Regions from separate parts of the Brenneria tiliae genome, predicted to be linked through region 1. Evidence: riboswitches for the same ligand, from Rfam matches in the RefSeq annotation. Region 1 holds a riboswitch; each other region holds the start of a gene.
What was found. A riboswitch is a leader RNA that binds a small molecule or an ion and turns the genes downstream of it on or off. The one in region 1 is predicted to bind thiamine pyrophosphate.

Region 1 (3,274 bases):
CCACCGCCACCGCCAGCAGCGGCGGCACGATCAACAGCAGCGCCGCGCCGATCAGCAGGCTATCGCATACCCGGCTGAACAGGCTGTCCTGCGGGTTGCGCCACGCCAACTGCCGGGTACTGCCCACCGGCAGCATGCGGCCTAATCGTTGGCTCAGCAGCACCAGCCCAAGGCAGCAGGTCATCTGAATCAGCGCCAGCAGCGCGGCGCGCGACGGATCGTAATCAAAGCTCAGCGCCTGATAAATCGCCAGTTCGATGGTGGTGGCCCGCGGTCCTCCCCCCAGCGACAGCACGGTGGCGAAGCTGGCGAAGCAGAGCATAAAGATAAGCGCGGCGGTGGGCGGGATCTGCCGGCGCAGCCAGGGCCATTCGACAATGCGGAAATGCTGCCAGCCGTTCATGCCCAACTGGGCCGCCAACTGGCGCTGTTCCGTGGCGATGCCCTCCAGCGACTGCAACAGCAGACGGGTCGCCAGCGGCAGGTTGAAGAAAATATGCGCCAGCAGAATGCCTTGCAGTCCGTAAGGGGAGAAACGGTAGGGAAGACCCGCCGCCTCCAGCAGGTGCGCCAGCCAGCCCTGGCGGCCGTAGACGCTCAGCAGGCCGAAAACCGCCACCAGCACCGGCAGCACCAGGGTCATGGCGCACAGCCGCAATAGCCAGCGATGGCCGGGGAAACGCCGGCGATAAAGCGCTCTGGCGAGGAAGATCGCCGGCAGGGTGGAGAGCAGGGCGGATAAAAATGCCTGCCAGAAGGTGAAGCGGATAACATGCCACAGATAGCTGTCGCGCCATAGCGTCCGCCACTGGTTTTCCGGCGCCTGTAGCCACAGCGCGCCGAAAGCCAGCAGCGCCACCGAGATCAGCAGCGTGGCGGCCAGTCCGCCCGGCCACAGGCTGCCCGCGGTCAGCGGCTGACGGCGCGTTGCCATGCCTGGATCCAGTTATTCCGCTGTTCCGCCACCTGCTGCGCGCTGTATTGTAAGGCTTTTTCCGGTACGACAAGGGAGGCGAAGCCGGCGGGCAGCTCGGTGTCGGTCACCGGATACATCCAGTTGGCGGTGGGGATAGCCTGCTGGAATGCCGGCGTCAGGATGAACTGCATAAAACGTTTCGCCAGCGCCGGGTTCTTGCTGGACGCCAGCTGTCCGGCGACTTCGATTTGCAAATAGTGCCCTTCGCTGAAGTTTGCCGCGGCGTAGCTGTCTTTTTTCTCTTCAATGATGTGATAGGCCGGGGAGGTGGTGTAGCTGAGCACCAGATCGGCCTCGCCTTTCAGAAATAGGCCGTAGGCTTCGCTCCAGCCTTTGGTGACGGTAACCGTTTTTTTCGCCAGCTTTTGCCACGCCTGCGGCGCCTGTTCGCCGTACACCTGCTGCATCCATAACAGCAGCCCCAGTCCGGGAGTGCTGGTGCGGGGATCCTGATAAATCACTTTCCACGGCTCGCTGCTGTCGACCAGTTCATGCAGGCTCCTGGGGGGATTTTTCAGCTTATCCTTGTTGTAGACAAAGGCGAAATAGCCGTAGTCATAGGGCACGAAGGTGGCGTTGTTCCAGCCGCCGGGAACCTTTACGGCCGCGGCGGTATCCAGTTGGTGCCGGCTAAATAGCCCGGTCTGTTCCGCCGCCTGCAGCAGGTTATTATCCAGCCCCAGAATGATATCCGCTTTGCTGTTTTTCCCCTCCATGCGCAGGCGGTTCAGCAGCGAGGCGCCATCTTCCAGCGCCACAAAATTCAGTTCGCACTCACACTCTTTTTCAAAGGCGGTTTTGATCACCGGGCCGGGGCCCCATTCGGACGCGAAGGAGTCGTAGGTGTAGACCGTGAGCGCCGGTTTGGCGAACGCCGGCGCCGACATCAGCAGCAGGCAGGGAAGGATTGTTTTCCACAGGGAAAGCGGGCGTTTCAGCGGCCCGGGTTTTAACCCGTTTTGTTTTAATAGCGATGTAATCAACACTTTGCACTCCTGTCGTTATAGGGTGGCAAAGGTCTTTGAGTCAGCGATGAACACTCTCAAATCCCTTCGCCGGTATTAACCGGATCAGGTTCGACGGGTATTTTCTCAGCGAAAAACGCATTAGAGACAGTTGATAAAGCCTGATATCAGGGACAAAGCCGTTTTCGCACCCCGTTGAGAACGGCCTATTGTAAAGGCTTGGCGAGGGCAGGGAAAGCCGGGGCGTCAGTTTTCCGGCGGGGCGAACCAGGCGGATTTGAAATCGAACCACCCCAGGGTATTCATGCGGATGCCGCGCATACTGCGCTGTCCTTGCAGTTGCAGCCAGTTGTGAAACAGCGGATGCAACTGGCCGCTACGCACCAGTTTTTCGCTCCATTCCGCCATCGGCAGCGCTTTGCTGCGCCACAGGACGGCGTCCTGATGCAGATCTTCCTCCAGACAATGCTGCATCAGCGGCTGCTCGTAAAGCATGGCGAACAGCGAGAATTCCAGGGGTAGATAGCAGTTGGCGCTGCACAGCCAGATATCGCTCTGCGCTTCCCCCTGATACCAATCCTCGTAGGTCACCGTATGGATGGTAAGTTTAACGCCGTGTGTTTTAAGCACTTTCTTTATTATTTCACCGATCATCTGATATTCAGGATGATCATGATAGAAGGTCAGGGTGAGCTCTCTCAGTTCCGCCGGTTTTTCCTGCGCTTCGTCATGCTGCCGGTAATGCCAACGGGGCAGCAAGCTATAGGCCGGCGACCAGTCGCGCTGATGCGCGTTATCCGCGTGGCCGAGCAGGGCGATCGGGTTGCATATCTGGCACAGCCAGCGGCGCACCTGCGGCTGGCCGGCGAGCGGCGAACGCTTATCGAACAGCAGGAAATAGCACCCCTCTTCCATACGGCTTTCCAGCTCATCGTGGGATGAATCATCCGATTCCAGGTGCAGGGAGCAGGGATACACCTCGGTGGCGTCGGGCAACACCCAGATATTGACCTCGTCGATCAGCGCCCGATAGCCGAAGTAGTCATCAAACGCTTTTATTTTCAGCTGATTATTATTGTTGCGCGTCACGGAGTAAGGGCCGGTTCCGATAGGCTGTCGAGCAAAATCAGGCAGGGTGCGCCACTCCTCCGGCAGGATCATGGCCGGCACGCTGCCCAGCAGCCAGGGCAGCCAGTCGTCGGGGCTGCTCAGCCGGACGTCAATCACGAACGGCATCGGAGAGGTCACGCTAGCGATATGGGAGAATAAGGGCAGCGTATTGAGCCGGGTGAGCGAGGCGATCACGTCTTGCATGGCGAGCTCCCGCCCGTGA
Region 2 (3,274 bases), on a different contig from region 1:
TGCCAGCCGCAGCTCTTGCTGGCCGATGAGCCGACCACGGCGCTGGACGCCACGGTGCAGATTCAGATTTTGATTCTGCTGCGCGAGCTACAGCAGGCGCTCGGGCTTTCCATCGTCTTTGTGACCCATGATATCGGCGCGGCCGTCGAAGTGGCCGACCGCGTCGCCGTAATGTACGGCGGGCGCATCGTCGAACAGGCGCCGCTGGATGAATTGCTGCATAATCCGCTTCACCCCTATACCCAGGTGCTGCTGAGCACCCGCCCCAAGGGGGGCCTGAAAAAAGGCGAACGGCTGGTCAGCATTCCCGGTTCGCCGCCGGATCTGACCCGCCTGCCCGCGGGATGCGCGTTTTCTCCCCGCTGTCCGCGCGCCAGCGAGCTGTGCCGCAGCCAGATACCGGCGTCCCGGCAGGTGAGTGCCGGGCATCAAATCAGTTGTCATCACTGGAACGACGGCGTGGAAGAGCCATCCGCCGTCGTGAATTTAAGGAACGATCATGCAAGATAATGCTTTCGCTTTTATGCCCTATCCGCCGGCCGCCGTTGAGCATGCGCCTCAGGGACCGTTATCCGGTTTTACCTTCGCGGTTAAGGATCTATTCGACGTCGCGGGGTATCCGACCGGCGGCGGCAGTCCCCACGTGCTCGCCATGTCGGGCATAAAGCAGCGCACGGCGCCGACGGTGCGGCGGCTGCTGGAGGCGGGGGCGGAATTCGTCGGGAAAACCCATACCAACGAGATGGCGTTTTCCATGAGCGGCAAGAATGCGCACTATGGCACGCCGCGCAACGGCGCGGCGCCGGAACGCATTCCCGGCGGGTCGTCATCGGGATCGGCGGCGGCGGTGTCCAACGGTTTGTGCGATTTCGCCCTGGGAACGGATACCGGCGGTTCGATCCGCACGCCGGCGAGTTACTGCGGTCTGTTCGGCCTGCGCCCCAGTCACGGACGGATTTCCCTGGATGATTGCCAGCCGTTGGCCCCCAGTATGGACACGGCGGGCTACTTCACCCGCGACGCCGACTTATTCGAGCGGGTGGGGGAGTGTTTGCTGGGTGAGGACGACGCCCCGCTGGCGCAACAAGCGCAATGGGTCATCAGCCATCGGCTGTTTGACCTGCTTCCCGCGGCATCGCAACAGGCGTTGCGGCCCGCGCTGGAAAGCATCAAGGACGTTGCCGGCGAACTGTCGCCGCTGTCCGGCGAGCTTCCGGCGCTGGAAGAGGCCTACTGGGCTTTCCGTTTTATCCAGGGGCGCGAGGCCTGGCTGGCGCAGGGGGAAAAAATCACCCGCTACGGTTTTGCGCTGGGACCGGATGTGGCCGGACGTTTTGCCTGGGGCGCCGGCGTGACGGACGAGCAGTATCAGAACGCCTGTCGCGTACGCGAGCGCTTTCGCCAGGACTGGCAGGCGCTGTTGGGCAATCGCATTCTGGTATTGCCCACGGTGCCGGATATTGCGCCGCTGCTGGACGCGCGGGACGAGGATATTGAACAGACCCGGCAGCTGTCGCACCATTTGTTGTCCATTGCCGTGCTGTGCGGCATCCCGCAGCTGAACCTGCCGCTGACGTACAAAGAGGGGGCGCCGCTGGGGATTTCGCTTATCGGACCGCGCGGCAGCGATCTGAGCCTGGTGCGCGCCGCGGCGCGCGTTGCCCGCCGCCATCTTGCCGCGAATTAAGCACAAACTTGCCGCCGCGCGGCAAATTGGCATTGTTGTCGCGGCGTTTGTTGGCGATACTGTACAGGCCTAGCCATAGGCGATGAATTACATGACTCGGGGTGCCCTGGTTTATCAACCACAGGGCTGAGAAATACCCGCATTACCTGATCTGGATTATGCCAGCGTAGGGAAGTCACGGTATGCCGACCAACCGGTTACCGCCTTCTTGAACGCCGGTTGGGGGAATGATGAACGCTCGACCCGTCGATTTACCGGCTGCCCAGGCGGCGGCCTCGCTAACGCAATTTCACGCCTTGTCTCCTTTAGTGCACTGTCTCACCAACGATGTGGTGCAATCTTTCACCGCCAACGTGCTGCTGGCGCTGAACGCGTCGCCGGCGATGGTGGTGGACCCCGCCGAAGCCGCGCAGTTCAGCGCATTGGCCGATGCGCTGCTGATCAACGTCGGCACGCTGGAGCGCCATCGCGCCGACGCCATGCTGGCGGCGGTCCACGGCGCCAATCAGTCCGCCACGCCGTGGGTGCTCGATCCGGTGGCGGTCGGCGGGCTGACTTACCGTAGCGAATTCGCCCATGAACTGCTGCAATTAAAACCGGCGGCCATTCGCGGCAACGCTTCCGAAATCATGGCGCTGGCCGGACTGGGCGCGCGCAGCCGCGGCGTGGACAGCGCCGACGATTCCCATAGCGCGCTGTCCGCCGCCCGCGAGCTGGCCCGCAGGTTCTCCACCGTCGTCGCGGTGACCGGCGAAGTGGACTACGTAACGGACGGTTCATTTGACTGGGCGATTAGCGGCGGGGATAAAATCATGACCCGCGTGGTGGGAACCGGCTGCGCATTGTCCGCGGTGGTCGCCGCTTTCTGCGCGCTGAAGGGCGACCGCTTATCCCACGTTGCGGCGGCCTGTTACGTGATGTCGCTGGCCGGGCAACAGGCCGCGCGCCGCGCCCAGGGGCCGGGCAGTTTTATTCCGGCCTTTCTTGACGCTCTCTATCGTCTGCGCGGGGAGGATTTGGCATGAAACGAATCAATGCGTTAACCATTGCCGGCACAGACCCCAGCGGCGGGGCGGGCATTCAGGCCGACCTGAAAACGTTCTCGGCTCTGGGGGCTTACGGCGCCACGGTGATTACCGCGCTGGTGGCGCAGAATACGCGCGGCGTTCAGTCGGTCTACCGCATTGAGCCTGAATTTGTCGCGGCCCAGCTTGACTCCGTGCTGAGCGATGTGCGCATCGACGGCGCCAAGATCGGCATGCTGGCGCAGACCGATATCGTTGACGCGGTGGCTGAGCGTCTGCGTCATTACGCGGTGCCCTATGTGGTGCTCGACACGGTGATGCTGGCAAAAAGCGGCGATCCGCTGCTCTCTCCCGACGCGGTGGCGTCGATCCGGCGTTTATTGCTGCCGCAGGTGTCCATTATCACGCCTAACCTGCCGGAAGCGGCCGCCCTGCTTGATTGCGCGCCGGCCGTGGACGAGCGGGAAATGCGCCGGCAGGGGCAGGCGCTGCTGGATATGGGGTGTCGGGCGGTGCTGATGAAAGGCGGTCATCTGAGCGAGGAGGAGAGCCCGGACTGGCT
Region 3 (3,274 bases), on a different contig from region 1:
GCGCAGCCGAACCAGCCGATCATCGCCGCGCCGATGCCGGAGGTGAAGTGGTCGTAACCGGGGGCGATATCGGTGGTCAACGGGCCCAGCGTATAGAACGGCGCTTCGTGGCAGTGCTCCAGCTCTTCGGTCATATTGCGGCGGATCATCTGCATCGGCACGTGGCCGGGACCTTCGATCATCACCTGCACGTCGTACTCCCAGGCGATTTTGGTCAGTTCGCCCAGCGTATACAGTTCGGCGAACTGCGCTTCATCGTTGGCGTCCTGAATCGAGCCGGGGCGCAGACCGTCGCCCAGCGACAGCGCGACGTCATAGGCGGCGCAGATTTCGCAGATGTCGCGGAAGTGCTCATACAGGAAGCTCTCTTTATGATGCGACAGGCACCACTTGGCCATGATCGAGCCGCCGCGCGACACGATGCCGGTCAGCCGTTTGGCGGTCATCGGCACATAGCGCAGCAGCACGCCGGCGTGGATGGTGAAATAGTCGACGCCCTGTTCCGCCTGTTCCAGCAGGGTGTCGCGGAACATTTCCCAGCTCAGGTTTTCCGCCACGCCGTTGACTTTTTCCAGCGCCTGATAGATGGGCACCGTGCCGATGGGCACCGGACTGTTGCGCAGGATCCACTCGCGGGTTTCGTGGATATAGCGTCCGGTGGAGAGATCCATCACGGTGTCCGCGCCCCAGCGGGTGGACCACACCAGCTTTTCCACCTCTTCTTCAATCGAGGAGGTGACGGCGGAGTTGCCGATATTGGCATTCACCTTCACCAGAAAATTGCGGCCGATAATCATCGGTTCGGATTCCGGGTGATTGATATTCGATGGAATGATGGCGCGCCCGGCGGCCACTTCCTGTCGCACGAACTCCGGGGTGATGTTCTCCGGCAGGCGGGCGCCAAACCCCTCGCCGGGATGCTGCTGGCGCAACACCTCGCCGCGGATACGCTCGCGGCCCATATTTTCGCGGATGGCGATAAACTCCATTTCCGGGGTGACGATGCCCTGACGCGCATAATGCAGCTGGGTCACGCATTTGCCCGGTTTAGCGCGCAGCGGACGCGGCAGGTGTTCGAAGCGCAGGTGATCCAGTCCGGCATCCGCCAGGCGCTGTTGGGTAAAATCCGAGCTGACGGCGGCGAGCGTTGCGCAATCGTTGCGCTCGGCAATCCAGTTGGCGCGCAGTCTGGCTAATCCGACGCGCACGTCCGGGCGCGATGCCGGATCGCCGTACGGACCGGCGGTGTCATACACCGGGATCGGTTCGTTGGGTTCGTACTGCGGGTCGTCCTTGCCGCCGCCGACTAACGTCGGACTAAGCTGGATTTCGCGCATCGGCACGCGAATATCGTCGCGTGAACCGGTGAGATAAATACGCCGCGAGTTGGGAAACGCCATCCCCTGCAGCGTATCAATAAACTGCTGGGCGGCCGCGCGCTGGTCGCGGCGACTGGCTTTGGGCGGTCGGGATGAGGATATTTTGGTAGACATAGCAAGTTCCTGTGATGCGTAAAGGGAAAATTGCTTGTCTGGAGCTCGGAGGGAGTAATAACGCCAGGTATGCCAGAGTGATTGATGCAGGTTTCAATCAGGCACATTACTCTTGTTCCCTTCGCGGGTCTTAACCCGATCAGGTTCCGCGGATCCCGAATTAACGGTCTCAGCCTGCGCATTTTCTTTTCTTGCTTAACACTCAAGAAACGAAAACGCGCTAGGCACTCCGACAAGATAGCCCTACTATTAACGGGCTGATTACAACGATGACACTTTATGACGCCAGCTCGGGTATGTCAAAGCAAGGAAAGCGTATCTGTGAAGGTAAGTCAGATGCTGAACGGTAACAATATGATAGTAAAAAGATATTAATTATCAAAAATCAGCCGGATAACATTGTCCTCCAGCGCGAAACGTTCGGCCAGGGTTTCCCCCACGCGGGACAGCGCCTGCTGGAATTCAATACAGTTTTCATCATCGATGGCGGCCGCCAAATGACCGTCGTAAGACGCCATAATCTGCTCGGTGTTGCTTTTTAATGCTTCATCAAGCTGGTTGAAAAACGCCTTTTTCTGTTCGCCGAAGACGGCGGCTTCCGGCAATATCCGCTCGTAAACGTGGAAGTGGCCGATCGATAGATAATCGACCAGATTATGGCAAAATTCATCCAGCGCTTTTTCATCCAGCGGGGAGAGCTTTTCCTTGTTCGGTTTGATGCCAACCAGATGGTAGTAAGCAATCAGCAGCTGCTTACGCGCTTGTAGCCATTGGTCGATTAACGCATTATTGCCACCGACGAGGTCAGTCAGGCTTTGTAACTGGTTTAGCATTGTTGGCTCCGTGAATGGTAGAAAATAACCGTCAGTTATAAAAGTTATCTAATCACCCAGAGTGGTAAAATGCCAGTGAAGTGATAGTGGAGCAATAGAAAAGATATGGAACACACGCTAAAAGGTGACGAAACCGGATGGTGGGTTGTCAGTCACGCAAACCAGATATGGCTCCCTGAGGGGGCGTTGCCGCAGGGAACGGCGTCCAGTTGGTCATTACAGGGGCAGAGCGCCCGACTTATCGGCGAATGGCAGGGGCAGGCCGTCCGGCTGGTCTGCCAGAACCGGGATAGCGATATGGCATCCGTCCGTCAGTTAATCGACCGGGAAGTCGGTCTTTTTCAAATGGCGGGGCGCGGCGTACAGCTGGCGGAGTTTTACCGCGCCCATCGATTCTGCGGCTACTGCGGCCATGAGATGGTGCGCAGTAAAACCGAGCTGGCCTGCCTGTGCCGCCACTGCAAGGAGCGTTATTACCCGCAGATCGCCCCCTGCATCATCGTGGCGATCCGACGCGGCGACGAGATTCTGCTGGCCCAGCACAACCGTCATCGCGGCAACATGTATACGGTGCTGGCCGGGTTCGTCGAGGTGGGCGAAACCCTGGAGCAGACGGTGGCCCGCGAGGTGATGGAAGAAAGCCATATCCGAATCAAGAACCTGCGCTATATCAGTTCCCAGCCCTGGCCTTTCCCGCACTCGCTGATGATGGCCTTTATGGCGGACTATGCGGGGGGCGAGGTTCAGCACGATCCCGCCGAACTGCGCGACGCAGCCTGGTTCCGCTATGACCAACTGCCTATTTTACCGCCGCCGGGCACGGTGGCGCGCCGTCTGATTGAAGATACGGTTGCGCTGTGCCGCGCGGCTCATGAGAACGGCTAGCCAACATGTTACCATCGGGCGCGATAACCGTACGCCGCGGGATGACGACGAAAGGAAAACAGC

Region 2: linked by a shared signal. The riboswitch ahead of thiM (hydroxyethylthiazole kinase) and the one ahead of thiB (thiamine ABC transporter substrate binding subunit) in region 1 are both predicted to bind thiamine pyrophosphate.
Region 3: linked by a shared signal. The riboswitch ahead of thiC (phosphomethylpyrimidine synthase ThiC) and the one ahead of thiB (thiamine ABC transporter substrate binding subunit) in region 1 are both predicted to bind thiamine pyrophosphate.

The regions. Positions count from the first base shown of each region.
Region 1 is NZ_JAKPCB010000100.1:254,122-257,395, forward strand. It holds gene thiP (thiamine/thiamine pyrophosphate ABC transporter permease ThiP) at 1-934, opposite strand, end outside; gene thiB (thiamine ABC transporter substrate binding subunit) at 910-1,863, opposite strand; TPP riboswitch at 2,006-2,146, opposite strand; gene sgrR (HTH-type transcriptional regulator SgrR) at 2,188-3,274, opposite strand, start outside.
Region 2 is NZ_JAKPCB010000102.1:305,983-309,256, reverse strand. It holds gene MFP24_RS20055 (ABC transporter ATP-binding protein) at 1-510, shown strand, start outside; gene MFP24_RS20050 (amidase) at 500-1,687, shown strand; TPP riboswitch at 1,775-1,877, shown strand; gene thiM (hydroxyethylthiazole kinase) at 1,918-2,712, shown strand; gene thiD (bifunctional hydroxymethylpyrimidine kinase/phosphomethylpyrimidine kinase) at 2,709-3,274, shown strand, end outside.
Region 3 is NZ_JAKPCB010000080.1:25,943-29,216, forward strand. It holds gene thiC (phosphomethylpyrimidine synthase ThiC) at 1-1,493, opposite strand, end outside; TPP riboswitch at 1,593-1,735, opposite strand; gene rsd (sigma D regulator) at 1,865-2,326, opposite strand; gene nudC (NAD(+) diphosphatase) at 2,432-3,211, shown strand.